One region of the Achromobacter seleniivolatilans genome, then DNA from elsewhere that is predicted to be linked to it. Evidence: predicted binding sites of a transcription regulator. Region 1 holds the regulator's gene; each other region holds the start of a gene.
The links. Region 1 encodes HrcA, which represses chaperone genes, less so after heat shock. Its sites were predicted from a motif close to TTAGCACTCNNNNNNNNNGAGTGCTAA; they were not measured.
Positions count from the first base shown of each region.

Region 2: a site for HrcA is predicted at 5,084-5,110, ahead of rpoH (RNA polymerase sigma factor RpoH). Genes of this name have one in related genera too.
Region 3: a site for HrcA is predicted at 1,758-1,784, ahead of groES (co-chaperone GroES). Genes of this name have one in related genera too.

Region 1 covers NZ_CP132976.1:3,713,595-3,725,225, reverse strand. Annotated here, with positions in the region: gene murB (UDP-N-acetylmuramate dehydrogenase) at 1-1,031, shown strand, start outside; gene dapB (4-hydroxy-tetrahydrodipicolinate reductase) at 1,096-1,887, opposite strand; gene RAS12_RS16725 (outer membrane protein assembly factor BamE) at 1,906-2,442, opposite strand; gene fur (ferric iron uptake transcriptional regulator) at 2,600-3,019, shown strand; gene recN (DNA repair protein RecN) at 3,127-4,788, opposite strand; gene RAS12_RS16710 (NAD kinase) at 4,803-5,702, opposite strand; gene hrcA (heat-inducible transcriptional repressor HrcA) at 5,845-6,849, shown strand; gene hemH (ferrochelatase) at 6,895-8,043, shown strand; gene RAS12_RS16695 (hypothetical protein) at 8,033-8,269, shown strand; gene grpE (nucleotide exchange factor GrpE) at 8,382-8,939, shown strand; gene RAS12_RS16685 (thioredoxin family protein) at 8,956-9,360, shown strand; gene dnaK (molecular chaperone DnaK) at 9,442-11,367, shown strand; gene dnaJ (molecular chaperone DnaJ) at 11,477-11,631, shown strand, end outside.
Region 2 covers NZ_CP132976.1:4,595,285-4,606,915, forward strand. Annotated here, with positions in the region: gene RAS12_RS20660 (NUDIX hydrolase) at 1-39, shown strand, start outside; gene RAS12_RS20665 (cation:proton antiporter) at 42-2,756, opposite strand; gene cpdA (3',5'-cyclic-AMP phosphodiesterase) at 2,953-3,789, shown strand; gene rpoH (RNA polymerase sigma factor RpoH) at 4,153-5,073, opposite strand; gene RAS12_RS20680 (hypothetical protein) at 5,202-5,891, opposite strand; gene fghA (S-formylglutathione hydrolase) at 5,989-6,855, opposite strand; gene RAS12_RS20690 (hypothetical protein) at 7,088-7,840, shown strand; gene RAS12_RS20695 (glutamate synthase-related protein) at 8,278-11,631, shown strand, end outside.
Region 3 covers NZ_CP132976.1:5,916,384-5,925,672, forward strand. Annotated here, with positions in the region: gene groL (chaperonin GroEL) at 1-1,376, opposite strand, end outside; gene groES (co-chaperone GroES) at 1,414-1,701, opposite strand; gene RAS12_RS31090 (helix-turn-helix domain-containing protein) at 2,070-2,504, shown strand; gene RAS12_RS26820 (TnsA endonuclease N-terminal domain-containing protein) at 2,669-3,328, shown strand; gene RAS12_RS26825 (TnsB C-terminal domain-containing protein) at 3,291-5,309, shown strand; gene RAS12_RS26830 (TniB family NTP-binding protein) at 5,306-6,193, shown strand; partial or broken gene RAS12_RS31095 (TniQ family protein) at 6,213-6,587, shown strand; gene RAS12_RS26835 (hypothetical protein) at 7,023-7,223, opposite strand; gene RAS12_RS31100 (TniQ family protein) at 7,222-8,025, shown strand; gene RAS12_RS26840 (hypothetical protein) at 8,897-9,289, opposite strand, start outside.

The sequences.
Region 1 (11,631 bases):
CAACAGATAGCGCGCACGCCACGCTGAAACCTACGCCCCAAGACCTGAGTCACCTGAACACGCTGGGCCTGGCGGCCCACGCGGGGGCTTTCGTCACCTTGGACGACATCGCGCAGTTGCCGGCCTTGTCGGCGTTGGCGCAGCAGGCGGAGTCGTTGCTGGTGCTGGGCGGCGGCAGCAATCTGGTGCTGCCCGAGAGGGTGCCGGGATTGGTGGCGCGGGTGGCGTTCCATGGTGTGAGGCTGCTTGAGGCCCAGCCCGACGCTTGGCTGATCGAAGCGGCGGGCGGTGAAATTTGGCACAGGTTTGTCGAAACCTGTGTGAATAACGGCTGGGACGGCCTGGAGAACTTGGCACTGATACCGGGCACGGTGGGCGCCGCCCCGGTCCAGAATATTGGCGCCTACGGGGTGGAATTTGAGGAACGCTTCCACAGTTTGACCGCCTGGGACGTGTCAGCAGGCCGTTTTGTGGAAATGACTGCGGCCGATTGCCGCTACGCCTACCGCGACAGCGCGTTCAAGCACGACGCCCCTGGCCGCTGGGTCATCGTCAGCGTGCGGTTTGCGCTGCCACGTCCCTGGCGCCCCGTGCTGGCCTATCCCGATTTGCAGCGCCACCCTCGATTGGCCGACGGCGCCCCTGCGGCGCGTGACATCTTCGAAGCCGTCTGCGAGATCCGGCGCGCCAAATTGCCCGACCCGGCGGTGACGGGAAACGCAGGCAGTTTTTTCAAGAATCCCATCGTGACCGCGGCGGTGCGCGATGCTCTGGCCGAGCGGTATCCGGGCCTAGTGTCGTATGCGCAGCCAGACGGCCGCTACAAACTGGCAGCGGGCTGGCTGATCGATCAGTGCGGCTGGAAGGGCCGGACGCTGGGCGCCGCTGGCGTGCACGACCGCCAGGCGCTGGTGCTGGTCAACCGGGGCGGGGCCACCGCAGCGGACATCATGGGATTGGCCGCCGCGATCCAGGATGCGGTGGCGCAGCGTTATGGCGTGCGGCTGGAACCGGAACCCGTGGTGGTGTGAACGGCCGCCTCGTACGGACGAAAAAAAAGGAGCCCAAGGGTTCCTTTTTTCATGTCCGGGCGGTTTAGAGCCCCAGCACGGATTGCATGTCATACAAGCCGTTGTGCTTGTCATTCAGGAAGCGTGCCGCGCGCAGCGCGCCTTCTGCGTAAGTGGCGCGGCTGGCAGAGCGGTGTGTGATTTCAATCCGTTCGCCAATGCCGCAGAACGACACAGTGTGTTCGCCGACGATATCGCCGCCGCGCAGCACCGAGAAACCGATCGTGCCGGGTTTGCGCACGCCGGTGTCGCCATGGCGGCTCCAGGTGGCCACGTCAGGCAGGGCCACGTCCCAGGCTGAGGCAACCGTTTCGCCCATCTTGAGGGCTGTGCCCGAAGGGGCGTCAACCTTGTTGCGGTGGTGCGCTTCGAACACTTCGACGTCATAGCCGGAGTTCAGGATGCGTGCCGCCATGTCCAGCAGCTTGAGCGTGGCATTGACGCCGATGCTCATGTTGGGGGCGAACACGATGCCGGTCTTCTGGGCGGCGACTTCAATTGCGGCGCGGCCGTTGTCGTCAAAACCGGTCGTGCCGATGACAGCCTTGACACCGTGTTTCACGCACGCCTGCAGGTGTTCCAGCGTGCCTTCCGGGCGGGTGAAGTCGATCAGGCAGTCGGCCTGAGCCAGCGCGTTCACGTCGTCGGTGATGATGACGCCGGTCTGCTGACCGAGCGGGGCGCCTGCATCCTGTCCCAGGGCCGCAGAGCCCTTGCGATCCAGCGCAACGGCCAATTTCAGGTCCGTGGACTTCAGGATGGCGTCGATCAGCATCTGGCCCATACGGCCGCTGGCGCCGGCAATTGCAATACGCATGAAAAAAATCCTTGGGAGTTACCGGAGCGGTTCGGGCGCGTTGCCGGGTTGGCCGGGGTATTGGTTCAGCGGGCTGACCGGAGCGGCCGAATCGCGCTTGAGCAAGTCCTGTTCTTCTTTGATGCGAGCTTCGTCGCGGTCCAGACGCTTGTCGGCGTTCTCGTCGGCAGTCGGGCTGGGCGTATTCAACTGGTAGGGTTGCAGGTCAGGCTGCTTGTCGCCTTCCCAGCGGACCAGCCGGTCGTTTTCGAACCAGACCGTGAACTTGCGCTCTCGGGCTTCGCCATAGCCGGGCTTGTAGTAGTAAGGGTAATCCCAGCGGTTGGCGTGCAGGACGCTGGTCAACGTCGGGCTGCCCAGCGCGAAGCGCACTTGCTCGCGCGTCATGCCTGGCTGCAGCAGGGAGACCTGCTCTTGCGTGATCCAGTTTCCTTGCTGGACGCCGGCCTTGTAGGGGAAGCCCCACTTGTCTCCCGAGCAACCGGCAAGGGCGATGGCCAGGGCGGCGACGGCCAATCCGGTCTTCAGCGAGCGGGAGGGAATTCGTGCAATCATGGACACTACGCGCCCCTATTATTTGGAAGCAGACAAAACCGTTATCATAAAGGTTTCATAAGGATAGTTCTGCGGGGCGGCACGAATTCAGGGGAGCCGGCTCGCGGCGCACCCGATATCCTTGCCCATGCCCACGCGGACGGAGAGCGATTACACCATGAGCGACCAAAGCGAACTGAAGAACATGGGTTTGAAGGCGACATTTCCCCGCCTGAAAATTCTTGATATTTTCCGTAAATCCGACCAACGGCACCTGAGCGCCGAAGACGTCTACCGTGCGCTGATCGGCGAAAACGTCGAAATTGGCCTGGCAACGGTCTATCGCGTGCTGACGCAGTTCGAGCAAGCAGGCATTCTTGCCCGCAGCCAGTTCGACAGCGGCAAGGCGGTATTTGAGCTGAACGACGGCGATCACCACGATCACCTGATCTGCACGAATTGCGGCCGAGTGGTCGAGTTTTCGGACCCGGACATCGAAAAGCGCCAGCAAAAGATCGCCAAAGACAATGGCTTTGCGCTGGAAAGCCATGCGATGGTGCTTTACGGCATCTGCGGCAGCTGCCTGAAAGGCCGCTAATCCGCTAGCGTCCGCCCCACGGTCTGTGGCCGCGCTCGCTGCGGGCCAGTGAGATCTAAATCCCCTTCTATTAGAAGGGGATTTTTTTATGGTTGGGCGGTTTGTGTTCAGGCGGTGGTTTGGCCGAAACCTTCCAGCATCTCGCGCGCGTGTTCGCGCGTGGTGGCGGTCAGCTTGATGCCGCCCAGCATCCGCGCGATTTCTTCGACGCGGGCCGGCGCATCCAATTCTTCAATGCTGGAGCGCGTCGTACCGCGTGATTCCGCTTTGCTGACCAGGAACTGGTTGTTGGCGCAGGCGGCAACCTGCGGCAAGTGGGTGACGCACAGCACCTGATGACGTTCGCCGAGCTCGCGCAGCAGCTTGCCGACGGCTTCGGCCACGGCGCCGCCGACGCCGCTGTCGACCTCATCGAAGATCAGCGTGGGCACGCGTGCAGCCCGGCTGGCGATGACGGACAAGGCAAGCGAGATACGGGACAGTTCGCCGCCAGAGGCCACCTTTGCGAGCGGACGTGGCGTGGTGCCAGCATGCCCGGCCACCAGAAATTCAACTTGTTCATTGCCTTGGGCGGATGGCGCGCAAACGGCAAGCGTGGGCTCGAATTTGCCGCCCTGCATCGCAAGCGTTTGCATGGCCAGCGTGACTTGTTTGCCCAGGTCTTTCGCGATCTTGCGGCGGGCGTTCGTGAGCTTGGCAGCCACCGAGTCGTATTGTGTTTGCGCGGCCGTGGCTTGGGCGCGCAGCGCGTCGATGTCGCCCGCAGCTTGCAGCGCGGCCAGCTCGGCGTGCAGCGATTCGCGCAGTTCACATAGCGCGTCGGGTTCGGTGCGGAATTTGCGTGCCGTTTCGAATACCAGGCTCAAGCGCGCTTCGACATCGGCCAGGCGTTTGGGGTCCAGATCGACGCGGCTGACGTAATTGTTCAGGTCGGACACTGCCTCGCTGATCGCGATGCGGGCTGATTCCAGTTCGTCATACACCCCTTGCAAGCCGGGATCATGGCGCAGCAGTTGTTGGATGTGGTGATTGGCCGCCGTAATGCGGTGGTGCGCGGAATCACCGTCGCCATCCAGCGTCTCCATGATTTGAGATGCGCCGTCCAACAGCGACTGCGAATGCGACAGCCGCGTGTGTTCAGACTGTAGCGATTCCCATTCGTCCGGGCCCAGGTTCAACTGATCCAGCTCTTCAACCTGCCATTGCAGGCGATCACGCTCGGTAGCCAGGCTTTGCGCGTCTTTCTCGGCGGCTTCCAGTTGCCGTGCCAGCGCGCGCCATTGCTTCCAGGCTTGATTGACGGTCTGCCGCAAGTCGCTGTGGCCGCCGTGGGCGTCCAGCAAGTCGCGCTGGGCATCGGGGCGCATCAGGCTCTGGTGCGCGTGCTGGCCATGGATATCGACCAGGCTGTCGCCCAATTCGCGCAGTTGCGCCACGGTGGCGGGTGTGCCGTTGATGTAGGCGCGGCTGCGGCCCTGGGCATCGATCACGCGGCGCAGCGACAGATCGTCGTCGGCGTCTATTTCGCGTTCAATCAGCCAGGCGTGCAGCGATTTGGGAGTGTCGAATACCGCCGTGATGTCGGCGCGCGCCGCACCTTCGCGCAACATGCTGGCGTCGCCGCGTTCCCCCAGCGTCAGCGCCAGCGCATCCACAAGAATGGATTTGCCTGCGCCGGTCTCGCCGGAGAAGACGGTGAAGCCGGGGCCAAAATGGATCTCGGTGTGTTCGACGATGACGAAGTCGCGGATATGCAGGGTGCGCAGCATGGCTGGGGCGCTTACTACTCTACGTTGTCGGTGGCCTGGGGCATCAGATTCCAATGCAGCTTGCGGCGCAGGGTGGAAAAGAAGCTGTAGCCTTCGGGATGCACAAAGCGGATGGTGTACGGCGCGCGTTGCACGACGATGCGGTCGCCGGGTTGCAGGTCTGACCAGGTCTGCATGTCGAAATGCACGCTGGCGCCAACTTCGACGCGGCCCATGGCCGTCAGGGTCATGTTCAGAACGCCCGTGTCAGGAATCACGATAGGGCGGTTTGACAACGTTTGCGGCGCAACGGGCACCAGCACCATGGCATTCATGCCGGGATGCAGAATAGGACCGTTGGCAGACAAGGCGTAGGCGGTCGAGCCGGTCGGCGTGGCGATGATCAGGCCGTCGGCACGCTGCGTGTACATGAAGGCGCCGTCCAGTTCGACGCGAACTTCGATCATGCCGCCGCGGCCGGCGCGGTTCAGCACGACGTCGTTCAAGGCCGATGCGGAATACATTTTTTGGTCGCCGCGCCACACGCTGCCTTCCAGCAGCATGCGCTCTTCGATCTGGAAGCTGCCTTCCAGCACGCGCGCCAGTGCACCGTGCGCATCTTGCAGCGCGATGTCGGTAATGAATCCCAGCCGGCCATGGTTGATGCCAACAAGCGGCACGCCAAATGGCGCCAGGTGGCGCCCCGCGCCCAGCACGGTGCCATCGCCGCCCATCACAACGGCCAGCGATGCCGTCTGTCCGATCTCTTCGAGGGTGGCGACAGGATATTCAGTCAGCCCGGTATTGCGCGCGGTGTCCGCGTCGATGAGCACGTGCCGGCCCGCCTGCGTCAGCGCGTGCGCAAGTGCTCTTAGCGGAGTGTCCAGGCCGGTGTCCTGGTATCTGCCGATTAGGGCGACAGTAGGAAAGTGCATGGATGCGTGCAAATCAAAAGGCAAAAACCAAAATGCCGAAAATCTGCCCGGGATGGGCTGATTTGCCGATTATATGGGGCCGCATATCGGCTTGCGGGACAAAAATCGCCTTAATTGGAAAAGATTCCCTAAAATGCCTGTTATGGATGACCGCGCACGCGCACTACTGAAAGCGTTGATAGAACGCTACATCGCCGACGGGCAGCCTGTCGGCTCGCGGACGCTATCGAAAGTTTTTGACTTATCTCCGGCCACTATCCGCAATGTGATGGCTGACCTGGAAGAGTTGGGACTGATCCATAGCCCGCATACCTCCGCCGGCCGTGTTCCCACGCCGCGGGGCTACCGCATGTTCGTCGATTCCCTGCTGGCTGTGCAGTCGTACCAGCTGCAACCCCACAACATGAGCGAGATGCTGTCGGCCGCCGAACCCTCGCGCGCCGTGAATGCCGCTGCCGCGCTGTTGTCGAATCTGACGCAATTCGCAGGGGTGGTATTGACGCCCAAGCGGGCTCAGATATTCCGGCAGGTCGAATTCATCCGCTTGTCTGACAAACGCGTACTGCTGATCATCGTCACCCCAGAGGGCGATGTCCAGAACCGCATCCTGTTTGTGCAGCGCGATTACGTCGAAGCCGAATTGCTGGAAGCGGGCAATTTCTTCAACATGCACTTTGCGGGCAAATCGTTCAACGCGGTGCGCCAGACCCTGTCTACAGAGCTGGCCCAACTGCGCGAAGACATTTCGCGTTTGATGCAGGCCGCCGTTGAGGCCAGCGCGGAAGCGGCTGAAGATGGCGATGCCATGGTCATTTCCGGTGAGCGCAAGCTGCTGGACGTTACCGACATCGCGTCCGACATGGACCGTTTGCGCAAGATGTTCTCGCTGTTCGAAAAGAAGACTGACCTGCTGCAATTGTTGGATGTGTCCAGCCGCGCGCAGGGGGTACAGATCTACATTGGCGGCGATTCGCAGCTGGTGCCGATGGAAGACGTGTCGGTCATCACCGCGCCTTATGGCGTGGATGGCAAAGTGGTGGGCACGCTAGGCGTGATCGGCCCCACCCGCATGGCTTACGAGCGCGTCATCCCCATCGTGGATATCACGGCGCGCCTGTTGTCCAACGCACTTAGCCACAACCAGTAGTTCCATTCAAAGCTACATCCTCCTTGCGGAGGAAGGGGAGTTTTTGTGTTTCTTCGCTTGTTCAAGTACCTGTGGCCTGAACGCTATCTGCCGGAAACCGAGCAGGACGACCCTTTCAACGAAGACCCTCCGCCGCGCGGGGTGGGCAAGGTCGGTGTGCTGCTGGTGAACTTGGGCACCCCGGATACGCCGGGCAAGAAGGACATACGCAAATACTTGGGCGAGTTCCTGTCCGATCCCCGGGTGATCGAGATTCCGCGCTATCTGTGGAAGCCTATCTTGCACGGCCTGGTACTGACCCTGCGTCCCAAGAAGCTGGAACCGCGCTATGCCGGCGTGTGGATGAAGGAAGGCTCACCGCTGATGGTCTACAGCCGGCGCCAGGCTGACGGCGTGCGCGCCGCCCTTGATGCCGCCGGTCTCGATGCCGTTGTGGAATTGGGGATGCGCTACGGCAACCCGTCCATCCCCGACGCGATTACGCGGCTGCGGGCACAGGGGTGCGAGCGCATTCTTACGGTGCCGCTCTATCCGCAATATGCGGCCAGCACCACCGCCACGGTAGTGGATGCCGTGACCCGGCATGCAGGCCGCCTTCGGGACCAGCCTGAGCTGCGCTTCATCAAGCGGTTCTACGATGAACCCGCCTATCTGGACGCGCTGGCTGGCCGGATCGAGGCCTACTGGCAAGATCACGGCAAACCGCAAAAACTGGTGATGAGTTTCCACGGCCTGCCGCGCTACTCGATTGAATTGGGTGATCCGTATTACCGCGATTGCATGGAAACGGCGCGCCTGCTGTCCGAGCGGCTATCGCTGCCGCGCGAGCACATTGAAGTAACTTTCCAAAGCCGCTTTGGCACTGCCCGCTGGTTGGAGCCCTACACCGAACCCACCCTGAAGGCGCTTGCCGCGTCCGGCACCACCGAGGTCGACGTGGTGTGTCCGGGATTTGTGGCAGACTGTCTTGAAACCTTGGAAGAAATCAGTCTGGAATGTCGCGATGCCTTTATTGCATCAGGCGGCAAGCAGTTCCGATACATTCCGGCGATCAACGACGATCCCGTCTGGATCGCAGGATTGGCCAGGCTGGTGGAACGGCACTTGCAGGGGTGGTCCCGGGCTGCTCCCCAGGTAGACCGCCAGGACGCCCCCCAGTTAACGGACTTGAAGGAGAAGGCGCATGCACCATGATCCCAAGACGGGCAAGACAGCAAAAAAGGGGACGGTAAGCACCCCGGTTGATGAGGACCAGGTCGAGCATGACTTGGACGAGGCGCTGGCGGAAACCTTCCCGGCCAGCGACCCGATCGCCATCCGGTCTGAGCCGGACGAAGACGATTCCCGCGTGGACCGCGCCTTGAAAGAGAGCTTTCCGGCCAGTGATCCGGTTGCGCCCGCGCAGCCCCATAAAAAGTAATCGGCCGGGCCCGCGGGGGCGCTGTCAGGGAATATTCGTTATCCCGGGCTTGAAATAGGGGTATTGGCCCCCATTCATGTCTGCGAAAGCCATTCTTTTTGGAGGATTCCCCATGACGGCACCCCACGAGCCTGTAGATCAGACGCCCGAAGCCGGCCATAAGGCCGACGCGGCACCCGCCGAGCAGGACGCCGCACAGGCCGAGCTGAACGAGTTGCGCGCCCAGTTGGACGCCGCCCAGGCTACCGTCAATGAGCAGCACGACCAGCTTCTGCGTATTCAGGCCGAAGCCGAGAACGTGCGCCGCCGCGCCCAGGAAGAAGTGTCCAAAGCGCGCAAGTTCGGCATTGAATCGTTCGCCGAAAGCCTGGTGCCGGTCAAGGACAGCCTGGAAGCCGCTTTGGCCCAGCCTGACCAGACCGTCCAAACGCTGCGCGAAGGCGTCGAAGTAACCCTCAAGCAACTGACCGCTGCCTTTGAGCGCAATTTGCTGAAGGAAATCGCGCCGGCGCAGGGTGACAAGTTCGACCCGCACCTGCATCAAGCAATTTCGTCCATCCCCAACGAGCAGCCCGCCAATACCGTGGTTCAGCTGCTGCAAAAGGGCTACGCCATTACCGACCGGACGCTGCGTCCGGCGCTGGTGGTGGTGTCTGCCGGTCAGGGCTGAATCGCACCCTGGCGACATGACCGATCCCCGTTTTGATCCGGCTCAGGTCTTTCAGGTGTTCGGCATGCAACATGTCGACACCGGGGGATTTGATGCAGCCGTGGTCCAGGCGCCGGGATCGGATCTGCGCTGTGTGTTTCTGTGGGGCCAGGATTGCTATAACTGCAATCTTTTCAAGCAGGCGGCGCTATTGCATCAAGAGGCGCTGCTGGGTCTGGGCCTGACTTGGTTCCAGGCCGATGTCTATGCGGACGAGCCCCTGGGGCGCCGGTTTTCGCTGCACGGTGTCCCCACTTTTGTGTTGTACCGAGCCGGAAAACGGCTTGGACGTATAACGGGTTGGCCCGGATTGCCCCAATTTACGGCGGCAATCCAGCGGTTGCAGGACCAGGCTGCGGAAAATTCCGGCCAGGCGTCTTGAAAAACCCTGCGAGTAGCCCCAGTTATGTGGGGACAAGAAGTTTTTCTCTATTTTCATAGATTTAATTCAAGGTAACCCACCATGAGCAAGATTATTGGCATTGACCTGGGCACGACCAACAGCTGCGTAGCTGTCATGGACGGCGGGCAGGTCAAAATCATTGAAAACGCGGAAGGCACTCGCACCACCCCCTCGATCGTCGCCTACATGGATGACGGCGAGACCCTGGTCGGCGCCCCCGCCAAGCGTCAGGCCGTGACCAATCCGCGCAACACCCTGTATGCGGTGAAGCGCCTGATCGGCCGTAAGTTCGAAGAAAAAGCGGTGCAAAAGGACATCAACCTGATGCCCTATACCATCGCCCGCGCCGACAACGGCGATGCCTGGGTCGAAGTGCGCGGCAAGAAGATTGCGCCTCCTCAAGTGTCGGCTGACGTGCTGCGCAAGATGAAGAAAACCGCCGAAGACTATCTGGGCGAAGAAGTGACCGAGGCCGTCATTACCGTGCCCGCCTACTTCAACGACAGCCAGCGTCAGGCAACCAAGGACGCCGGCCGCATCGCCGGTCTGGAAGTCAAGCGCATCATCAACGAACCCACTGCTGCTGCGCTGGCGTTCGGGCTGGACAAGACCGAAAAGGGCGACCGCAAGATCGCCGTCTATGACTTGGGCGGCGGCACGTTCGACGTGTCCATTATTGAAATCGCCGACGTTGACGGTGAAAAGCAGTTTGAAGTGTTGTCGACCAACGGCGACACCTTCCTGGGCGGCGAAGACTTCGACCAGCGCATCATTGACTACATCATCGGCGAGTTCAAGAAAGAACAAGGCGTTGATCTGTCCAAGGACGTGCTGGCGCTGCAACGCCTGAAGGAAGCCGCGGAAAAGGCCAAGATCGAACTGTCCTCGACACAGCAGACCGAAATCAACCTGCCGTACATCACGGCGGATGCCTCGGGTCCGAAGCACTTGAACCTGAAGATCACGCGCGCCAAGCTGGAAGCGCTGGTTGAAGAGCTGGTCGAACGCACGATCGAACCTTGCCGCGTTGCCATCAAGGACGCGGGCGTTAAGGTTTCCGACATCGATGACGTGATCCTGGTCGGCGGTATGACCCGCATGCCCAAGGTTCAGGAAAAGGTGAAGGAATTCTTTGGCAAGGAACCGCGTAAGGACGTGAACCCGGATGAAGCCGTCGCCGCTGGCGCAGCCATTCAAGGTTCCGTGCTGTCGGGCGACCGCAAGGACGTGCTGCTGCTGGACGTGACGCCTCTGTCGCTGGGTATTGAAACCCTGGGCGGCGTGATGACGAAGATGATCCAGAAGAACACGACGATCCCGACCCGGTTCTCGCAGACCTTCTCGACCGCTGACGACAATCAGCCGGCCGTGACGATCAAGGTGTTCCAGGGCGAGCGCGAAATTGCCGCAGGCAACAAGGCGCTGGGCGAGTTCAACCTTGAGGGGATTCCGCCGTCGCCGCGTGGCATGCCGCAGATCGAAGTCACGTTCGACATCGACGCCAACGGCATTCTGCACGTGTCCGCCAAGGACAAGGGCACCGGCAAGGAAAACAAGATCACCATCAAGGCCAACTCGGGTCTGTCGGAAGACGAGATCCAACGCATGGTCAAGGATGCCGAGGCTAACGCCGAGGAAGATCACCGCGTTGCCGAGCTGGCTCTGGCGCGCAACCAGGCCGACGCGCTGGTGCATGCCACCCGCAAGTCGTTGACCGAGTATGGCGACAAGCTCGACGCTGCTGAAAAGACCAGCATCGAAGCCGCCATCAAGGACCTGGAAGACACGTTGAAGGACGGCGACAAGGCCGCGATCGACGCCAAGGTGGAAGTCTTGTCGACAGCTTCGCAAAAGCTGGGCGAAAAGATGTACGCCGACATGCAGGCACAACAAGCCGCCGGCCAGCAACAGGCGGCCGATAACGCGAAGCCGGTGGACGACAACGTCGTCGACGCCGACTTCAAGGAAGTCAAGCGCGACCAATAATGGCCGGGCGCTGACCAGCCTCTGCCGCCCGGTAGCCGGAGAAATCCGCCTACCGGGCGAACTCATTCTGTAGCACTGAAAAGACGGCTCGATTTTGAGCCCACGGATCATGGCAAAACGCGACTATTACGAAGTCCTGGGCGTAGCGAAAAACGCCGCGGACGACGAACTCAAGAAGGCCTATCGAAAGCTGGCCATGAAGTACCACCCGGATCGCAATCCGGACAGCAAAGAAGCCGAAGAGAAGTTCAAGGAAGCCAAGGA
Region 2 (11,631 bases), 880 kb from region 1:
GAAGACATCATGCAACGCCAGGCCGCTGGCCAGATCTGAACTTAGCGGGGCGCTACCCCCGGCTCGCCAAGCATCGGGTTCGCTGGCGTTTCGTCTTCTCGAAGTTCGCGAGCGGCTTGCGGGTCAATTGAAGGATGCGCCTGCGGTCCGTGAATCTCATGTGCAGGCGCCGGCTCGGAACCCGCCGCTTCTGCTGCCTCGGCCGCCTGCGCGGCGCTGGGTGCGGTAGCTGGCGCCGGGGTCGGCACGGCTGCGGCGGCGGAAGCCTGCGAGAACTGTTTCCAGACCTCGATTGCACGCAGACGTTGCTTGGCCACGACCTGAATGCGTTCGCGCAAATGCTCGTCGCGCGCCAGCAGGGCGTGGAAATCCCGCGACGTCAGCATCAGCAGCTTGCTGTAACCCAATGAGGTCACCTCTGGCGCAATCTGCTGCTCGCCCAGCAAGCCCAGTTCGCCAAAGAATTCGCCGCTGCCCAGCTCGATCATGGTGTTGTCGGGCAGGTGCACGGCCACGGCGCCCGACGCCACAAAGCACATCTCTTCGCCATGACGGCCCTTGGTCAGCACCTGCTGATCGGGCAGTGACAGCCTGGGCTTCAACAGCTTGCTGATCGCGCGCAGCGAATCGGGCGACAAGCCCTCGAACAACGGCACGCGCTTGATCAATTCGGCCGCGCTCATTTCGATATCCAGCGGTGGATGCGTGTCGATATGCGCCCAGCGGCTTTCCAATTGCGCCATCAGATCGGCATAGACTTCACCACTGATCAAAAATTGCTCAAGCATGTCGCGATAGCGCATGCGTTCCAGCTCGCGCGCTACGCGGCCCAAATAGCTTTCCTGCAACCACTGCGCATAAGACGGGTATTGCAGGTTCAGCGCCTGCATCGCGTTTTCAATAAGGTCCAGGCGGCGCTGATGCAAAGCAACAATACGCTGCGTCGCGTCTTCGCCCAGCAAGGGCGTGATCTGTTCGCGCGCGAACACGATCAGCCGCTGCGCCACTGAGCGCTTGCTCATCAGGTTCGCGAAGCGCTGGCCAAGTTCCCGGGCCAGCCAGCCTTGGAAGCCAAACACATAATGCATGCGCAGCGCCAGGCGGAAGGAGGTGGAATAGCGCACGTCGGCCACAATGGCGCGCTCGAAACCCGGCACGCCGCCCAGCCGAATGGCGTCTTCCAGCCGCTCCGCGCGAGCCAGCAGCGCCTCGGCCATGCGCCAGTCCACCAGCTGCGCTTTCAGAATGTCGAAGAACATTTCCTCTTCGCGCTGGGCCACAATGGCCAGCCCAACTGACACCCGTTGCTCGTCGCTCATCTGACTGACCTGGCCGTCATGCACGCTGGTCAGGCTGGCGTCAAACACGGCCCGGATACGGTCACGAACCTCGGTCCCGATGTGTTCGGTCTTGGCGACTTCGTCCGTTTTTCCTTGCAGGTCTTCCAGCGCCACGGCCAGCACCTGATTACGGATGGTGCGCTCCACCGGCGACAACTGGTTCAAGCCCAGCATACGTATCAACGGCCGCAGGCTGATCCCGTTAATGAACAACGTCAGCAGCACGTAGCTGGTGGTGGCCACCGCGATGAACTGGCGCGCCTCTTCCGCTACGCCAGTCTGCTCGGTCACGGCCAGCGCAAGCGCCAACGATACGGCGCCACGCAGCCCGCCCCACAGCATCACGACTTTATAGGGATTGCTGACCTTGGTTCCCAGCTTGGTCAGCCCCAGCAGCGGCAGCAGACCAAACACCACAATGGCGCGGGCGATCAGCGTCGCGACGAACACCACTGCCACCAGCACCAATTCCTGCCAATCCGCGGCGGCCATCAGCTTGGGAATCAGCATGGCCGCGAACAGAAAGATCAGCGAATTCGCCCAGAACCCGAATTGCTCCCAGGCACTGGACAGGTATTCGAACGTGGTGGGCGACATGCGCGTGCGGCCGGTGGAGCCGACAACCAGGCCTGCAATCACCGTTGCGACCACACCCGATACATTCAGATAGTGCTCGGAAATGAAGAAGGACAAATACGCCAGCGTGAGCGTCAGCGTGATCTCGGCCGTGGGAAATCCGCGCAGCCACGCAAACAGGAAGCAGGCCAGCCGTCCCATGGCGAACCCGGCAATGCCGCCGCCAATGAAGTGGACGATGAAGTCGTTGAAGATGCCGCTGACGGTCAGCTCTCCATGGCCGCTCAATACGGCCAGCAGCACCGAGTACAAGGCGATCGACGCCGCGTCATTGAACAGGCTTTCGCCTTCGACCAGGGTCGTCAGCCGCTTGGGCGCACCGACCTCGCGGAAGATTCCGACCACCGCCACCGGGTCCGTCGTAGCCACGATGGCGCCCAGCAGCAGGCAAACGATCAGCCCATAGGACGAAATCGCGTCCAGCGTCAGCCCGACCACGACCGTACACACCACAACGGCCACGATGGCCATCATGAGGATTGGCCCAATGTCGTCCATCAAACGCCGCACGTTCATGGATAACGCGGTCTCAAACAACAGCACCGGCAGAAACACCATCAGAAAGGTCTCGGACGAGATCTCGAAGCGTTCCAGCGAATCCAGAAAGTCGCCGATCCAGCTGGGCGCCCAGCCGTGGACGTGAATAATGATACCGAGCAGACAGCCGACGATAGCCAGCAGCACCGAGTACGGCAGCTTGAGGCGGCCAGCCAGCGGAGGCATGAAGCAAACCAGTGTGAGCAGACCGGCCAGGCCGAATACGAGAAAACCTACATCCATGGGTAGTGCCGCGTCCCGTTCATGAAGCTTGTGAGAAGTTTCACAAGAATAGCGGCTTTTTTCCGAGGGTCCGGGCCGAAAAATGGGAAGAATCGAAGAGAATGCACGTTTCGTTACCCCATTAGCCGCGTGCGATACATGCTGCGCGATGTTTTTTGGGTAATGTGCAATCGTACAAACTTCGCAGGAGCGGCTCTTGCCTCGCGCCCACTCCCTGGCCCGGCGCGACGACGCGCCCGCCATGCTCGTCCAGCTGACCGACAGCCATCTGTTTGGCGAACCCGACACCGCCATGCTGGGCGTCAACACCGACGCCAGTCTGCGCGCCGTCCTGCGCCAGATTGAAGCGGATGGCAAACATCCCGACCTGCTGCTGGCCACGGGCGACCTGTCTCAAGACGGCGAGGCCGCCGCGTATCGGCGTTTTGCCGATATCCTGCGCGCCAGCCCGGCGCTAGACCGCGCGCAGATCCGTTGTCTGCCCGGTAATCATGATCTGCCCGCGGTGTTGCGCCAGGAACTTCCTCAGTGGTCAGCGCCCGTCACCGATGTGGGCGCGTGGCGCATCGTGACGCTGGACACGACCGTGCCGGGTTCCAACGCCGGTCATTTGCCCGACAGCCAGTTGGATATGTTGGAGGCCGCGCTGGCCGAAGCTCCAGACCGGCATACGCTGATCGCGATGCATCACAACCCCATGCAAATCGATAGCCATTGGCATGATTCGATGATGATCGACAACCCGCAAGCTTTGTTTAAGCAGCTGACGCATTGGCCGCAGGCCCGCGTGCTGTTGTGGGGGCACGTGCATCATGAGTTCGATCGCCGCCGCCACAATCTGCGCATGCTGGCCACGCCCTCAACCTGCTTTCAATTCAGCATTCGCGACGGCAAGCATGCGGTGGATAACATGGCGCCCGGATATCGCTGGATCAAGCTTTACCAGGATGGATCAATGGCCACGGGCGTACGCCGCGTGCAGGATGCGCTGTGGTATTCGGCGCTGGCGGCAGACGATGCGCAAGCGGCTTGAGCGGGCGTAGGCTGAGTTGCCTGACAGATCAGGCGACGCGTGAGCGCGCGTCATCCATCGAGCGCTGCCGCGGCACCATAAAAAACGGGGCACCAAATAGATCTTTGGTGCCCCGCAAGCATCCGTCTCATAGGGGAGGGGAAAGAGGAGAAGCCGAGACGGATGACAAGACTGCTAACCGGAGTTCGCTGTCTACATAAAGTTAGGCGGTGCGATCCCCATTAAGTTTCTGTAATAACGACAAATTTCGCGTCAAATTTGTATCAATTTATTCATGGGAAGCACCACGCATCTCATTCGCGCGCCCAAAAGGAAAAGGGCCGCATATTTATTTGCGGCCCTTCTTTGCACGGCAGGGAAAGCTCAAGCAGCCAGATTACCGCGCATCTTCTTCAGCGCTGCCGCTTCGATCTGGCGAATGCGTTCGGCCGATACGCCGAACTCTTGCGCCAGTTCATGCAGCGTGGAGCCGCCATCGTCTTGCAGCCAGCGGGCCTCAACGATACGGCGTGAGCGCGCATCCAGGGCTTCCAGCGCGCTGTTCAGACCGGTGCTTTGCAGCTCATCACGGGCAGCACGTTCCAGTACGCGGGTAGGTTCCTGACGGCCATCATCAGACAGGTAGGCGATGGGCGCGTAGCTGTCATCGTCATCATCCTGATTTTCCAGCGACATCTCGCGGCCGGACAGGCGCACTTCCATTTCGCTCACATCTTCGCGGCGCACGTTCAATTCACGCGCGATGTGATCGACCTGCTCAGGGTCCAGCGTCTGGCCATCGGGACGCATGCTGCGCAGATTGAAGAACAGCTTGCGTTGAGCCTTGGTGGTTGCCACCTTGACCAGGCGCCAGTTGCGAATGATGTATTCGTGAATCTCGGCCTTGATCCAGTGCACGGCGAACGACACCAGACGCACGCCGCGTTCGGGGTCGAAACGTTTCACGGCCTTCATCAGGCCAACGTTGCCTTCCTGGATCAGGTCGGCGTGGGGCAAGCCATAGCCCAAGTACTGGCGGGCAACAGACACCACCAGACGCAGATGCGACAGAATCAGTTCGCGCGCGGCGCCCAGGTCTTCCTGGTCGCGCAGGCGACGGCCCAGTTCGGTTTCACGCTCCGCGGACAGTACCGGCAAGCGGTTGACCGAGGAAATATAAGCGTCGATCGTGCCAAGTGCGCCCGGATTGGCAATGGCCAACGCCAGGGCGTTGCCAGAAGCGGCCAACGAGGTACTGGGTTGTTTCATAGCGGGGGTCTCCGGAAAGCGAAGGGGTAACGACATGGATTCGATGTTAGCACTCTAGTAGATGGAGTGCTAATTCGACTATTGCGGCGCGTCAAAGTTTCCTTTTTGTTGACGCGTCCCCGTTTATTTTTTGGACTACGCCCCTTGGGCGGGCCTCGCCCAACCTACCAGCCCAAGCGCTTTAAGCCTTCAGCGGTAGCCTCACCATCGGGGCGCACGAAGAGCGCGCCACGCGGGTCCATATAGACCTGGTATTTGGCCCCGTCGAACATCGGCATATAGGCGCCGCTGCCAAATTGGACATCTACGAAGGGGAACCAGTTCGGAAAACTCTTCTTGAGTGACCCCAGGTCCGGAGCGGGCCAGTCGTCCAACGCATGCACCGAGCGCGTGGCAGAAGCCTCGCGAGCCACGTCGCTATACCGCCCGGACAAGCGTTCCAGGCGATAAAGAGGCGGCACGCCCGCCATCAAAGCCGGCAGCTTCCACCGGACTACCCTGGCATCGATCTGCCACTGGTCGCCGTACAGCACATACTGCTTGGGGCTGACGCCGGGCGCGGTTGCGGTCAGCTGAAACTGGCCTTCGGCCTGCTGGCGCATTTCAATGCGGGCGACGGGCTCGTCAGTCGTCAGCCGGAAAAACTGCACCAGGGACAGCGCGAGCAAACCCGACACACAACCCAGCAGCACCAGCATCAGACCGAACAGCCGCCGCACTGGACGGAACTGAAAAATCCGGCGGCCACGCTCGTCGCGCGGACCGCCGCGGCCCAGCAACATGGCAATGCCAGGCAGCAGGACGACGATGGCGCCCAGAAGTATCCAGACGAAGGGAGCGATACCGTTAATCAAATCAGCCGTTCCTAATTAAACGCCGCAGACGCCAGCCCGGGGCGCCCAGGGCGCCACAAGCCTGCGGCGGCAGGCTCCCCAGTATAAAAGCCGGTTTTCAGCCGGCCGGTTTTCCAAGCCGTTCGACGTGAAACCGGATGTGATCTTCCAGGTACGTCGAGATGAAGTAGTAACCATGGTCATAGCCCGCTTGCCGGCGCAGCAGCAGCGGCTGATCGGCGGCCGCGCAGGCGGCTTCGAATACCTCGGGATACAACTGTTCGGCCAGGAATTGGTCTGATTCGCCCTGATCGATCAGGATGCCGCCCGGAAAAGGCTGCCTGGCGGCGCGCATCAAGGCGGACGCATCATAAGCCGCCCAGTCCTCGGCGTTGTCGCCCAGGTAAGCGCCAAACGCCTTCTTGCCCCACGGGCATTGACTGGGCGCGGCGATCGGCGCAAACGCTGACACCGACCGAAACTTGCCAGGATTACGCAGGGCCAGAACCAGCGCGCCGTGGCCGCCCATCGAGTGGCCAAAGATGCCGGTACGTGACGCGTCGCCCGGCAGCGCTTCGCCCGTGACGATAGCGTGCAGCTCTTCGGTCACATAGCTGTACATACGGTAGTGATCACGCCACGCTGGCGTGGTGGCGTTGACATAGAAGCCTGCCCCCGTGCCCAAGTCCCAGCTTTCTTCTTCGCCCGGCACATTGGCGCCGCGCGGGCTGGTATCGGGTGCGACCAGCATGACGCCCAGCTCGGCCGCCACACGCTGGGCACCCGCCTTGATCATGAAGGTTTCTTCGGTGCAGGTCAGGCCCGCCAGATAGAACAGCACGGGAACCGGACCGTGTTCAGCCTGCGGCGGCACATAGACCGAAAAACGCATGGGCAGGCCGATTTCGACGGACTCATGGCGGTAGTAACGCTGCGAACCGCCAAAGCAGCGATGCTGGGAAATGAGTTCCAAGGCCACAGGCATGGTTTTCTCCGGTCTGGGGGGGTGAAAAATTCGCGGACAGGTTAGGGTATATCCACGGTACGACGTTCCGTCGCCGAATGTTAACCTGCGCCTCATAGGGTCCGAACGACAAAAAAAAACCGGTTCCGTGCCCATATTGTGATCACGGGACTTGACCAGCGCTCATCGTGGCACTATTTATATACCGTGAGCGAAGACAACCCGTTCTTCCAGATACGCAAGCCCTGACACTATGGCCCGTCTGCCCCGTCTGTACGCCCCCGGGCTGCCCCAACTGGTGCAGGCCAACTTCATTTCGCCGCTGGCTGCGCCATCGCAACCCGCGCCGGCCGACATCCTGAACCAGCTAGCCACTTGGCTGGGCGAATCCGCCCAACGCCATCGCGTGTCGGTGCATGGCTGGCTGCTCGCGAATGACCGCATATTGCTTCTGGCCACACCGGCCGACGAAGAAGGCCTGCCCAGGCTGATGCAAACATTGGGCCGCAACCTGGCGGCGCGATTGCGCGGCGGCCGGGTGTTTGCAGGCCGATACCGGTCCGCGCTGCTTGAACCCGGGGCGTGGGTGCTGCCGGCCTTGGTCTGGCTGGAAACCTACCCGGTGCGCAGCGGCGCCTCGCAAGACCCCGATTCCTGGCCTTGGTCGTCCGCGGCCAGTCATACCGGCAATACGACTGCGGCGCCTGCCCAATGGCAATCCGACCATGCGGATTACTGGGCTTGCGGCAACACGCCGTTTGACCGCCAGGCCAATTACCGCAAGCGGCTGCACGACGGTCTGTCGCGCGAGGAAACCCAGCGCATCGATCAAGCCGTATCCGGCCAGTGGGCATTGGGCGGCGCTAGCTTCATTGCCAGTCTGGCCCATACCGCCAGCCGCCGCGTGGCCCCAGGCCAGCGTGGCCGGCCGCGCAAGAAACCCGCCGCCACGGCTGCACCTGCCGACACCGAACCGACTTCGACGCCGACCCCGTCTACGTCCTGACTCAGAACCCGCCTTCAAGGCGGGTTCTGCTTTTCCGACGTCCCAAGTCTCTCCGTCCGTCCGCGCTGGCGCAGCGGCGGACGATTCGTGCTTGATTGGCCCACAACCTACGGATGACCGGCATACCGGGCAAAAGTGTTCATCTTTTGCCACATCTTCAATTGATATTTCGCATCCAACAGCCCTATTAAATTAGGGACGCATAACGCCAAAATCGGGACTTTCACTAAGCCCTGCCTGCGCTGGCAAGGACACCCTTGGCGCCAAGCCAATAAGCATGCGGCTGTTGTTATGTCCCTATATTTATGCCCTATGATGGAGCATAGTAATAATTAGGGTCACACCCCTATTGTTCCTATTGCACCCTACTTGCAGCGGGGGTATTGTCCGTCTCCTGCACTGCAACATTACGACGCAGGCTCACTGCGGAGCGCGCCATGCCCCAAATTACCCCGATCGAATCCTGTCCCACCCCCAAGGCGACCCCTATCGATGCCAGCCGCATTGGTATGCCCGCGGCCCAGGGTCTCTACCACCCCAAAAACGAACATGACGCTTGCGGCGTCGGTTTTGTTGCGCATATCAAGGGCAAGAAAAGCCACGCGATCATCCAGCAGGGTCTGAAGATTCTGGAAAACCTGGATCACCGCGGTGCGGTCGGCGCAGACAAGCTGATGGGCGACGGCGCTGGCATCCTGATTCAGATCCCGGACACGCTTTACCGCGACGAACTGGGCCAGCAAGGCATCATCCTGCCGCCGCCGGGTGAATATGGCGTCGCCATGGTGTTCCTGCCCAAGGAAACCGCTTCGCGCCTGGCCTGCGAACAGGAACTGGAACGTTCCGTGCGCGCCGAAGGCCAGGTCGTGCTGGGCTGGCGTAATGTGCCCGTGGACGTCGACATGCCGATGTCGCCCACTGTGCGCGAATGCGAACCCGTGATCCGCCAGCTGTTCATCGGCCGCGGCGCCGACGTGATGGTGCCGGACGCGCTGGAACGCAAGCTGTACGTGATTCGCAAGACGGCCAGCCACGCCATCCAGAACATGCATCTGGCTCACGGCAAGGAATACTTCGTGCCGTCGGCCTCGGTTCGCACCGTGGTCTACAAGGGCCTGCTGCTGGCCGATCAGGTGGGCCGCTACTACCGCGACCTGGCCGATACCCGCGCCGTGTCCGCGCTGGCGCTGGTGCACCAGCGTTTCTCGACCAACACCTTCCCGGCATGGCCGCTGGCCCACCCGTACCGCATGATTGCCCACAACGGCGAAATCAACACGGTCAAGGGCAACTTCAACTGGCTGCGCGCCCGCGAAGGGATGATGCAGTCGGCCGTACTGGGCGACGACCTGAAAAAGCTGTACCCCATCGTCTACGAAGGCCAGTCGGACACCGCTACGTTCGATAACTGCCTGGAACTGCTGGTGAACTCGGGCTACTCGCTGGCCCACGCCATGATGATGATGATCCCGGAAGCCTGGGAACAGCACACGCAAATGGACGAAAGCCGCCGCGCTTTCTATGAATATCACGCCGCCATGATGGAGCCGTGGGACGGCCCCGCCGCCGTCGCGTTCACCGATGGCCGCCAGATCGGCGCCACGCTGGACCGCAACGGCCTGCGCCCCGCCCGCTATCTGGTGACCGACGACGACATGGTCATCCTGGCGTCCGAAGCCGGCACGCTGTCGATCCCGGAAAACCGCATCGTCAAGAAGTGGCGCCTGCAGCCGGGCAAGATGTTCCTGATCGACCTGGAACAAGGCCGCATCATTGACGACGCCGAGATCAAGCTGCAACTGGCCAACAGCCGCCCGTACCGCCAGTGGATCGAACGTTTGCAGATCAAGCTGGAATCGCTTCCGGCTCCGCGCCAGGCGGCTGTTGCTACGCAATCGTCCGTCGCGTTGCTGGATCGCCAGCAGGCTTTTGGCTGGACCCAGGAAGACTACAAGTTCATCCTGGAGCCCATGGCGTCGACCGGTGAAGAAGTTATCGGCTCGATGGGCAATGACGCCCCGCTGGCCGTGCTGTCCGATCGCGCCAAGCCGTTCTACAACTACTTCCGCCAGTTGTTCGCGCAGGTCACGAACCCGCCTATCGACCCCATCCGCGAACAGCTGGTGATGTCGCTGGTGTCGTTCATCGGCCCCAAGCCCAATCTGCTGGACATCAACAACGTCAACCCGCCGCTGCGTCTGGAAGTGTCCCAGCCGGTGCTGGATTTCGCCGCGATGGCGCAGATCCGCGACATCGAGCAGGTAACGGGCAAGAAATTCCGCAGCTTTGAACTGGACATCACGTACCCCGCCGCCTGGGGCCCCGAGGGCATTGAAGCCCGCGTGGCCGCGCTGTGCGCGCGCGCCGTCGATGCCGTGCAAAGCGGCTACAACATCCTGATCGTGTCGGACCGCCTGGTCGACAGCGAACGCGTGGCCATCCCCGCGCTGCTGGCAACCTCCGCCGTTCACCAGCACTTGATCCGCGCCGGTCTGCGCACCAATACCGGCCTGGTCGTGGAAACCGGCTCGGCTCGTGAAGTGCACCACTTCGCGCTCTTGGGTGGCTACGGCGCCGAAGCCATTCACCCCTACCTGGCGCTCGAATCGCTGGGCAAGATGAATGACCCCGAAAAGGCCGTGAAGAACTTCATCAAGGCGATTGGCAAGGGATTGAACAAGGTCATGTCCAAGATGGGCATCTCGACCTATATGTCCTACACCGGCGCGCAGATCTTCGAAGCCGTGGGCCTGCAAAGCGGCCTGGTGAACAAGTACTTCACCGGCACCTCGTCCAACATTGAAGGCATCGGCATCTTCCAGGTTGCTGAAGAGGCGCTGCGCCAGCACCGCGCTGCGTTCAGCACCGACCCGGTTCTGGCCAACGACCTGGACGCCGGCGGCGAATATGCCTACCGCGTCCGCGGCGAAGAGCACATGTGGACCCCGGATTCGATCGCCAAGCTGCAACACGCTTCGCGCGCCAACAACTACCGCACGTACAAGGAGTACGCGCAGATCATCAACGACCAGAGCCGTCGCCACATGACCTTGCGCGGCCTGTTCGAGTTCCGCTTTGATCCGTCGCGCGCCATCCCGCTGGACGATGTTGAATCGGCCAAGGATATCGTCAAGCGTTTCGCCACCGGCGCCATGTCGCTGGGTTCGATCTCGACCGAAGCGCACTCGGTGCTGGCAGTGGCCATGAACCGTATCGGCGGCAAGTCCAACACCGGCGAAGGCGGCGAAGACGAGCTGCGCTACCGCGCCGAAATGCGCGAAGGCAAGAGCACCATCAAGGACGGCGACACGCTGGCCTCGCTGCTGGGCTCTGACCGCATCGAAGCCGATGTGGAACTGAAGAAGGGCGACTCGCTGCGCTCAAAGATCAAGCAGGTGGCGTCGGGCCGTTTTGGCGTGACCGCCGAATACCTGTCGTCTGCCGATCAGATCCAGATCAAGATGGCGCAAGGCGCCAAGCCTGGCGAAGGCGGCCAGTTGCCCGGCCACAAAGTGTCGGAATACATCGCCAAGCTGCGCTACTCAGTGCCGGGCGTGGGGCTGATTTCCCCCCCGCCGCACCATGACATCTATTCGATCGAAGACTTGGCCCAACTGATTCACGATCTGAAGAACGTGAATCCCAAGGCCTCGGTGTCGGTCAAGCTGGTGTCCGAAGTGGGTGTGGGCACGGTGGCCGCCGGCGTTGCCAAGGCCAAGGCCGATCACGTTGTGATTGCAGGCCATGACGGCGGCACGGGCGCGTCCCCGGTGTCGTCCATCAAGCACGTG
Region 3 (9,289 bases), 2.2 Mb from region 1:
CCGGCGTTCGTGACGATGGTGCGCAGGGGCTCTTCCACAGCACGCAGGATCAGCTTGATACCGGCGTTCTGGTCAGGCGTGTCGCCCTTCAGGTCAGCGATGGCTTGCTTGGCGCGCAGCAGTGCAACGCCGCCGCCAGCCACAACGCCTTCTTCCACTGCAGCGCGGGTAGCGTGCAGGGCGTCTTCGACGCGTGCCTTCTTTTCCTTCATTTCGATTTCGGTGGCAGCGCCAACGCGAATCACGGCAACGCCGCCGGCCAGCTTGGCCACGCGTTCTTGCAGCTTTTCACGGTCGTAATCGGACGAGGCTTCTTCGATCTGCACGCGCACTTGCTTGACGCGGGCTTCGATGGACTTGCTGTCGCCAGCGCCGTCGATGATCGTCGTGTTTTCCTTGCCCACTTCGATGCGCTTGGCTTGGCCCAGTTCAGCCAGACCGGCCTTTTCCAGCGACATGCCGGTTTCTTCGGAGATCACCGTGCCGCCCGTCAGGATGGCGATGTCTTCCAGCATGGCCTTGCGGCGGTCGCCGAAGCCCGGAGCCTTGACGGCGGTGGTCTTCAGGATGCCACGGATGTTGTTCACAACCAGGGTGGCCAGCGCTTCGCCTTCGACGTCTTCTGCAATGATCAGCAGCGGACGGCTCGACTTGGCAACTTGTTCCAGCACGGGCAGCAGGTCACGGATGTTGCTGATCTTCTTGTCGAAAATCAGGACATACGGATCTTCCAACACGGCAACTTGCTTTTCCGGGTTGTTGATGAAGTAGGGCGACAGGTAGCCGCGGTCGAATTGCATACCTTCGACGACGTCCAGCTCGTTTTCCAGCGACTTGCCGTCTTCGACGGTGATGACGCCTTCCTTGCCAACCTTGTCCATCGCGTCAGCGATGATCTGGCCGATGGAAGCATCGCTGTTAGCCGAGATCGAACCGACTTGAGCGATTTCCTTGCTGGTCGTGACCGGCTTGGATTGCTTCTTCAGTTCAGCAACGGCAGCGGCGACAGCCTTGTCGATACCGCGCTTCAGATCGATCGGGTTGAAACCGGCGGCAACGTACTTCAGGCCTTCCATGACGATGGCTTGAGCCAGCACGGTAGCGGTCGTGGTGCCGTCACCGGCGTTGTCGGAGGTCTTGGACGCAACGTCCTTAACCAATTGAGCGCCGATGTTTTCGAACTTGTCTTTCAGTTCGATTTCTTTGGCAACGGACACGCCGTCCTTGGTCACCGTCGGGGCGCCGAACGAGCGCTCCAGCACGACGTTGCGACCCTTGGGGCCCAGAGTGGTCTTAACAGCGTTGGCGAGAATATTCACGCCGCGGACGATGCGCACGCGGGCGTCGTCACCGAACAATACTTGCTTGGCAGCCATTTCTTAGCTTCCTTCGAAAATTCGTTTGAGGCGGGGTTTACAGAACCACGGCGAGGATTTCGTCCTCGCGGATGACGAGCAGTTCTTCGCCATCAACCTTCACGGACTGGCCGGCATACTTGCCGAACAGAACCTTATCGCCGGCCTTCAGGTCGACGGGCAGAATCTTGCCGTCTTCGGTCTTCTTGCCGGGGCCAACGGCCACGACTTCACCTTGATCAGGCTTTTCAGCAGCGCTGTCGGGGATAACGATACCCGAGGCAGTCTTGCGCTCGTTTTCGAGGCGTTTGACGATCACGCGATCGCCCAGGGGACGCAAGGCCATGAGGAACTCCTGTTACTGAAGAAGAAATTGATGATCGGTTGGGCCCGGGAGAGCCGTTAGCACTCACCGGTGTCGAGTGCTAATTATAGGGATGATGTGCTGAGGTTCAAGGGGGGGAGGCTGCGCTGTTACATATTTTGGGCGCGGGTGTCGAATTCCATCGAGTTTGGAATTTGTGTCATCCACTTTGAAACTTTCGGCACTGCCTTTGATGAGCGCAAACCACAGTAGCAGCGCCGTTGGCGTCTGTGATCCCCAATACAAATATGTATTAATTTAACGCAAGCTGTTGAAAAATAAGGACTTGTTGCGGAAATTGAGCTGCTCGGGGTAGAGTTCAAATATCCCAAATCTGCACTTCTCAACCCATGCGCTATGAGACCTTCGGATCGAAGCTTCGTCGGACGCGGGCCGCACGAGGTCTGACCACAAAGCGGCTAGCTGAGCTAGCTGGCGTGACCCCGTCCTACCTAACACAGATACAGAAAGGCAATCGGGAGCCCCCGGATGACTTGGTAGCACGCTTGGCGCGGGTGCTGGCCTTGGAGAGCCAGGAGGCGTCAGAGCTGAGGCGTGTGCTCAAAAAGGAACGAATCCTCAGAGCGATTAACAAGTCTGGTACCGAGACGGCGGCGGCCACCCTCGCCGCCGAGATTCTGGAGACCGACGACGGCGTGTGCGCTGAGTCCGGGTACGAAGCACTGCGAGTAATTTGCTCGTCGTACTTAGCGTGGGCCCGCAGTTGCGCCGGTCGGCGCTCGCAGTCGCTAGCGATCTCAGATGACAGGAGAGCAGTCATGTAGAAAAGAAAACGCCGATCAACTTTTACATTGACCGGCGTTGTGCTTCGGTTCGGAAACCAAAGACTTCGACAATCCAAGTTTCCTTCCGCAGTGCAACCCAGTCAAGCAATTTTTCGATGAGCGACCGCTCGTCGGGGACAAGTGTTGCCTTCAGGAGGAAAAGCATGCTGCTAGAACGCGGTAGGAAAGTGGTCACCCGATCACCACATCGTAGAGTGGGGTACATCTCTTGCCCATGGCTTCAAGAGGAGCAGGTGGAATATGAAAGCCTGCTGGAACTGAACTTTGCGCGTATTGCATTGCTCTGCCCTGGGTTAGTGTCGATTCGATCGCAGCCCTTTGTCATCGAATTGCCCGGTGGCGCTAAGTACACGCCCGACTTCCGCCTGGACTTCGCCAGCAAGCTTGCTGTCATCGTCGAGGTGAAGCCGTCAAAGTTCGTTCGTCAGCATCAGGAAAAGTTGGACGCCGCGGCTGAACTGCTGCGAAGCCACGGATTCACTTACCTGATCGCGACCGAGGAGCAAATCTACAAAGACGGTCGCGATGCGAGGGCGTCCGTCTACATCCGCTACGCCAGGTCTCACTACGCCGACGATGTCGTGAGAGGTGCATTGGTCAAACTCCAGGCGCAAGTTTCTCCTGGTTCGCTTGACAAGCTAGCCCAATGCGTCGGCTGCCCACGAGAGCTCGTCTTGCATCTGATTGGGGTTCGGCGATTGACGGTCGGTCCGTCGCTGCTGCCCGATCAGATCTCCTTTCCCTCTGATCTTGAGGAGCTTCGCAATGGCGACTTTTGCCCTGCAAGTTGGCTTAACAATTAGGAAGGGCGGTCGGTGCTGGACGTTTGTTCGGGACTTGGGCGACAACACTATCCAGTTCGAGGACATTCATACCCGGGCTGTGACTACGTTCCAGGCGGCCGACCTCGTACGCGACATCATCGACGGCAAGTATGAGGTCTTGAGCCCCGCCCCATTTGCTCCAGCGCTCACGCACGCGCGCGCGTCAACGGGGTCAGGTGACGCGCTGGCTTCGCTAATCGGTAGGTTGACCGGCAGGCAAGGCCGAGAGATAGAACGACGTGAAAGATACGTTCGGGCCGTCATAAAACGCGGTATCAAGCCTGCAGCACGGTTGGAAATCTCGAGCGTAGTGGCGTCGGTGGTGCAGAGATTCCCAGACGAAAATCCACCCTCTGCTTCGACGGTGATTCGTTGGCTGCGCTGCTTCAACAATTCCGAGGGGAACGTGCTGAGTCTTTTGTCTGGAAACGTTCGCCGAGCCAAAGCAATCCGATTGGGCGAGATTACAAGAGAGATCGCATGGGAGGTGCTGCGTCAGAGCTATTTCGTCTTTCGCGGAAAGGGCGTGACGGCGGCGTATACGAGGTATCTGGCGAGACTCACGCAAATTGAGCAGCAACGGGGGTGTCGCCAGATTGAGCCAATGAGTTTGTCGTCCTTTCGCCGGCTCGTTCAATCGGTGCCCCGGTACGAGGCAGACAGAGTTCGGATGGGTGCAACCGCAGCAAACAATAGGTGGCGTCACGCGGTTGGCGGAGTCTATGCCACGCGCCCGTTAGAGCGCGTGGAGATGGATCACACTCTCCTTGACCTCTACGTGATTGATGATAGGCGAGGCATTCCATTGGGACGGCCGACATTGACGCTGGTCATAGACTCATTCTCGAAGTACATCTTGTCGGTGTTCATCAGCTTCGAGGGCGAGTCTCTTGGCAGGGTGTGCCAAAGCTTGAAGCTAGCTCTGAGACCGAAGGATGATCTTGTCCGCGCGGTAGGGGCAGAGCGCGAGTGGCTCACCCCAGGCCTGCCGGAAACTATCCTTGTGGACAATGGTCTGGCATTTCATTCACAGCAGTTTCGGCAAATTGCATGGGCATTGCGATGCGATCTTGAATTCGCAGCAGTCAGAAAGCCGTGGTTCAAACCTAACGTCGAACGTGCGTTGGGGACGATGATGAACACGCTGCCCATCGAGGGAATGCCAGAGAAAATCCGCGGCCTCGCGAAAAGAACGGATCCAAAAATTACGGCCTGCGTCATGTTCTCCGATCTATGCCAATGTCTTGTTCGTTGGGCGGTCGACGTCTATCCGATCGCAATACCAGAGCGTTCGTTGCTTAGGCCGTACGACACCCTGTCCGAATCGATGCAGACCATGCCACCACCGCAGTTCGCCGGCGGACTGGAGCAACTCGATCTGCTCACTGGTCTCTCTCGTAATCTCACGGTCGCACACCACGGGGTGGAAATGTTCCACATCAGCTACCGCAGTCCGGATCTCGCAGAAATGGCGCGATCTCAGCGCACCCCAAGGTTCAAAACCGAAATCAAGTTTGATCCGAATGACCTTGGCAGCATCTGGGTAAGAAATCCCACCTCAAGAAGCTGGCTAAAGGTGCCCAGCATGATCCCCGACTATGCAGACGGCCTTACCCTCAGCCAGCACCGCCTAATTAGGCATTACGCAAAGGAAAAATTGCGGGGGGAGGGCGCATATGTCGAATGGCAAAGGGTGCAGCAGGAGTTTGAGGATATGGTGGATAACGCCGTTAAGCGTGGCAAGCGCTTGATTCGCGACATGCGCAAGTACGCGCTGCTTCAAGGCCTTTCTTCGGTGAAGCCTCTTGCGGAACAGAAGATGAATGCCTCGCCGCCGTCACAAGAGAAAGAGATTGCGCCTCAGATCTTCACCGACGAGGAAATAAGGGTACTTCCAGAGGAAATACCGATCTTCAAGGGTTTCATGCCAGATGAGTTCAACCTTGGGGGTGTCCGATGAATAGATACGGAGCAGCCGCGATCAGTGCGAGCAAAGCATTTTCGGAAGTCATCATCCCCCATCCTGCTTTTGAGAACGTTTTGCAGTATGTGCTGAATGCGATCGAAATTGGAAATCAGGTTGGCGTCTTCACCGGAGTGAGAGTGACCGCTCCATCAGGCGCAGGGAAAACGTTGTTGATGTCCCATCTAGCAGACATATTGCGCCAGGGGCTTAGTGACAGTAGCAACGTTCCGTTGATCAGCGCGAGCCTAAAAGAAGAGCCCTCTGTTTCCCAGCTCCAAACTGGATTGCTCAATAATTTTTCGTACGCCATGGCCAGTTCTATGCAGCGAGATAGAGGGCGCGCCAACAACAATGATGTCAACCAGATTCTTGTGAGCGCCATCAGGCACCAAGGTGTCAAGGTGATAGTGCTCGACGAGTTCCAGCATGTCTATCACACATCGGGCACAAAGGTCTTCACACCCATCATAGATTGGCTAAAGCGGCTCATCAACGCGACAGGGGTACCGGTGGTGTTGCTGGGCACCGAGATGATGGATAACTTGGGAACGATCGATCCCCAATTGACCTCAAGGATTCCGGTGGCAGTCAAGCTGGCGCATTTTCGACTTGGGCCGGAGTGGCTCGGATTTCTGAAGGGCCTGGCAGACACCTGCAAGGCAACAGACCTTACTTCGTTGTACAAGAACAAAGAATGGGCAGGAGCAATTTTCCGGGTCACGTCGGGATCTCCTCGCCTGTTGAAATTGCTTCTTGTGCAAGCGATTCTCCTTGCTGTCGAGCGAGAAGAACTGAACTTGTCAGCGGGAATTTTGCGTCAAGCCTATTCGCTCCAGACGGGGGCTTCGGACGAGGAGAATCCTTTTGCTTCTCTTTGACCACATACTTGGCCGGCCTTTGCCTGTCCAAGACGAAATAGGCGACAACGAGTCTGGCAACGGATATGCCCTACGAATGCTGATAGTGAACGGATTGCAGTTCTCTGATTTGGCGAGGGCTGCCGCTTCCGTTGGTCACACCTATATGCCGGCTACTGCGGCGCCTTATTTGTCCTATGCGTTCGGAGCGTCACTGAGTCGGCTTCAAAGGGCGATCCCCAGAAGCTATTCGTTGAAAGGACGGCGCAGATCGGCCTTCCTTGGGTACGACTTCAGTCGGACCTATCAATTGCGCTACACGCGGCCTCAGGTGTGCCCCTCGTGCCTGGCAAGGCCTGATGCCCGGCTACAAGCTATCTGGGAGATTTCCCTCTATACATCATGCGTTGAGCACGAGTGCCTGCTGCTCGATCTGTGTGTCTGCGGCAGGGGCATTTCGTGGAGGAGGGCAGGCCCATTTGAATGCTCATGCGGCGCGGATCTGCGAGCGCTATGTTGTGAAAGTGCAGGTTCCGGCTCTCTAGCGATTTCAACCTTGATTGCGGCGCGTGTCATGCGCGGATTGCCTGAGCAAAAGAGCGCTGGTCGGCGAGGGCTTCTGCACGCACTGAGTTTGGACACATTACTTCGACTTGTGAGGGCACTGGGGATCTCTGAGAACGCATCAGGCGATGATCTTGTACCAGGGCGATTGACGCGCCTTTTGAGCTCTTCCGAGGCGGTTTGCGTGGTGCGAAGGGCGTGGGACCGTCTCGCCGATAACAATGCACTCGTCTTCACTCAGCTTCCACCAGCATGGCAGTTAGAAGAGCTGTTCGGAGGTGCGAATTCAAGCGATCTGCGGGTGTTGCAGGCGTTGCTTGGCGAAGAGGAGCCGACGGTTAGTCGTTGGCTCAAGCAGCATCGGTGGGTTCAATTGGAACTGCTCGAGAGAGACGTTAATGGTTGAGCGAATCCCTTCACTGTTGTTCTTGCCGCAGCCACAATTGTATGAATCGACCTCTTCATGGCTGGCGAGGGTTGCGTGCATGCATGGAGCGCCAGTATCGAAAATTCTTGATAACCTTGACTTGTCGCGCAATCGAGATTGGGACATAGGCATCGGCTCAAGGGGCGCCGCGCGGTTGGCGCAAGGCACCAACTTGCCGCCGGCAACGCTTCAAGGCTTTGTCTCGCGCTTTGACGCCTTTCGGCGGAATCGCTGGCTTAGGAGATGGTTGCGTTTGAGTGAGCAGGGGACTGCCCGCAGCGGATTCTGCCCCAATTGCTTGCGCCAAGATGTGGTGCCATTCCTTCGATTTGAATGGCGAATGCGCTATTGGATTATTTGTCCAACGCACGGAAACCGTATCCTCACTATTTGCCCGGCGTGTCAGTTCAGCGACCCTGTCGCTGTGGATGATCAACACAGTGCGGTTCCTTTTGCGGGGTGCGGAAAGTGTGGTGCTGACCTCCGCTTTGTGGGGCTCGCGGCGTTGAAATGCGATACGGCAGCGCAACTCGCGCAGCTGCAAGTGGCTGTGACGGCCGCGATCTTGCAAGAGGGGTTTTCCTTGGTGGGGATTGAGGAGAGGATCCCACTCGCAATGCTCCCCAGCCTGTTGGCGGCAGGGATTGAACCTAGGGATCGAAATGAGAGCCAGTCCTTGAGTCGTGTTGATCCTCGACTCCTGGACGACGTTAGACGAAGCATCGGCCAGGTGAATGCGCTTGGCAGGCTTTACGCCTCCGCAGGCTTTACGCCTCCGCAGACGTTGTGGCCTCCCGTGGCAATACGCGGGGACGGCGTGTTTGGAAGGGAGATATCGGAAGACTGTGCGAGATTGCGTTGAAGCAACGCTTTCGATGGCCATTGGCCGTGGTTGAGCTTGATGCTCATCTGCGGCAGTAGGAGTTTGGGTTCTGCTGGGGAGCGGCAGTCTGGGAGGTGCCACCTTCACCATACCTGCGAGCGTCTACGCGCGGGCATAACGCATGGATGTCGGGCGTAGCGTGGACAGGTGGAAGGGCCTACTTGTAACGGGAAAAGCGAAAGCCCCAATAATGGGGCTCCGTAGTCTGGAAGTCATTACCCGCGCCGGGCGGAACCACTCTCGTGGGGTTAACGCTATTGCCTTGTCGAAGGCGCACCAGCTATTGCGTGTGCACAATTGTCGCGTGAAAACGCATGTGCAGGCAAGTGCCAGAACGCCATCAAGCAAGTTCGCGAAAAGTTACTTCAAGATGCTAAGCGCGACAGACTTGGCGCAAGCGACCGTCATCGGCTAAGAGCAACCGATGACTACAAGAGAGAGCGATCATTCAACGGCCTAGTTGAGCCGCGCGGAGAAGCGGCGTCGGTTTGAATGAGTTGTTAGGTTGCTACGCCCATAAGCTTGGCGCACTTCTGCCACCCGGGCATGCCCGAAAGATCTAGCCTAGAGATCTCGTCGCTATGGTACTCGGGCAGATCGACGTGCAGGAGCACCCGCAACAGAATGATTGGCTGGTTGAAGGCATAACGAAGCAAGGAATGAAGGAGCACTTCATGTCGTTGGATCAATGCGGTAATGGCAGTGCGATCGTTGCGCGGAAACAGCGTGAACTCTACGTCTCCCATTACCGACAGGAAGTGCGATACGCTATCTGAAGCAGGATGAGTAACTTGGCAGAGCTGCCGATATAGAGAGTGTGCTTGAACCAGTCCCAGAATCTCCAACTGGTCTATGTAAGACCTAGCCTCCTCGCTGAATGAGCCTGTGGCGCGTCATCACCTTTCACCAGTTTGCGACCGTGCGAGAAGTGAATTAATTGATCCTCTAGCTCTTGGCTAATGACGATTTTATGAGATTTACATCTTAGTGAGTCATTTATAGAGTTGCAGTTCTCGGCAAATGTTTGGGCCGCGCCCGCGACGCCGGTCAAAGAATCCGCAGCAGACTCGATGAGTGATCGCAAGTTAGCGCAGAAAGGCAGATACAAGTTTTCGTCGTGAGAAATTTGTACACCTTTTACCCACTGAGCAGATCGGAGTAATGAACTCGTTGCCGCGAAGTGCGCGCGGCCAACAAGCTCGTACCAGTAAATGCGTTGCGCCTGTGCGGGGTCGTTGACCAA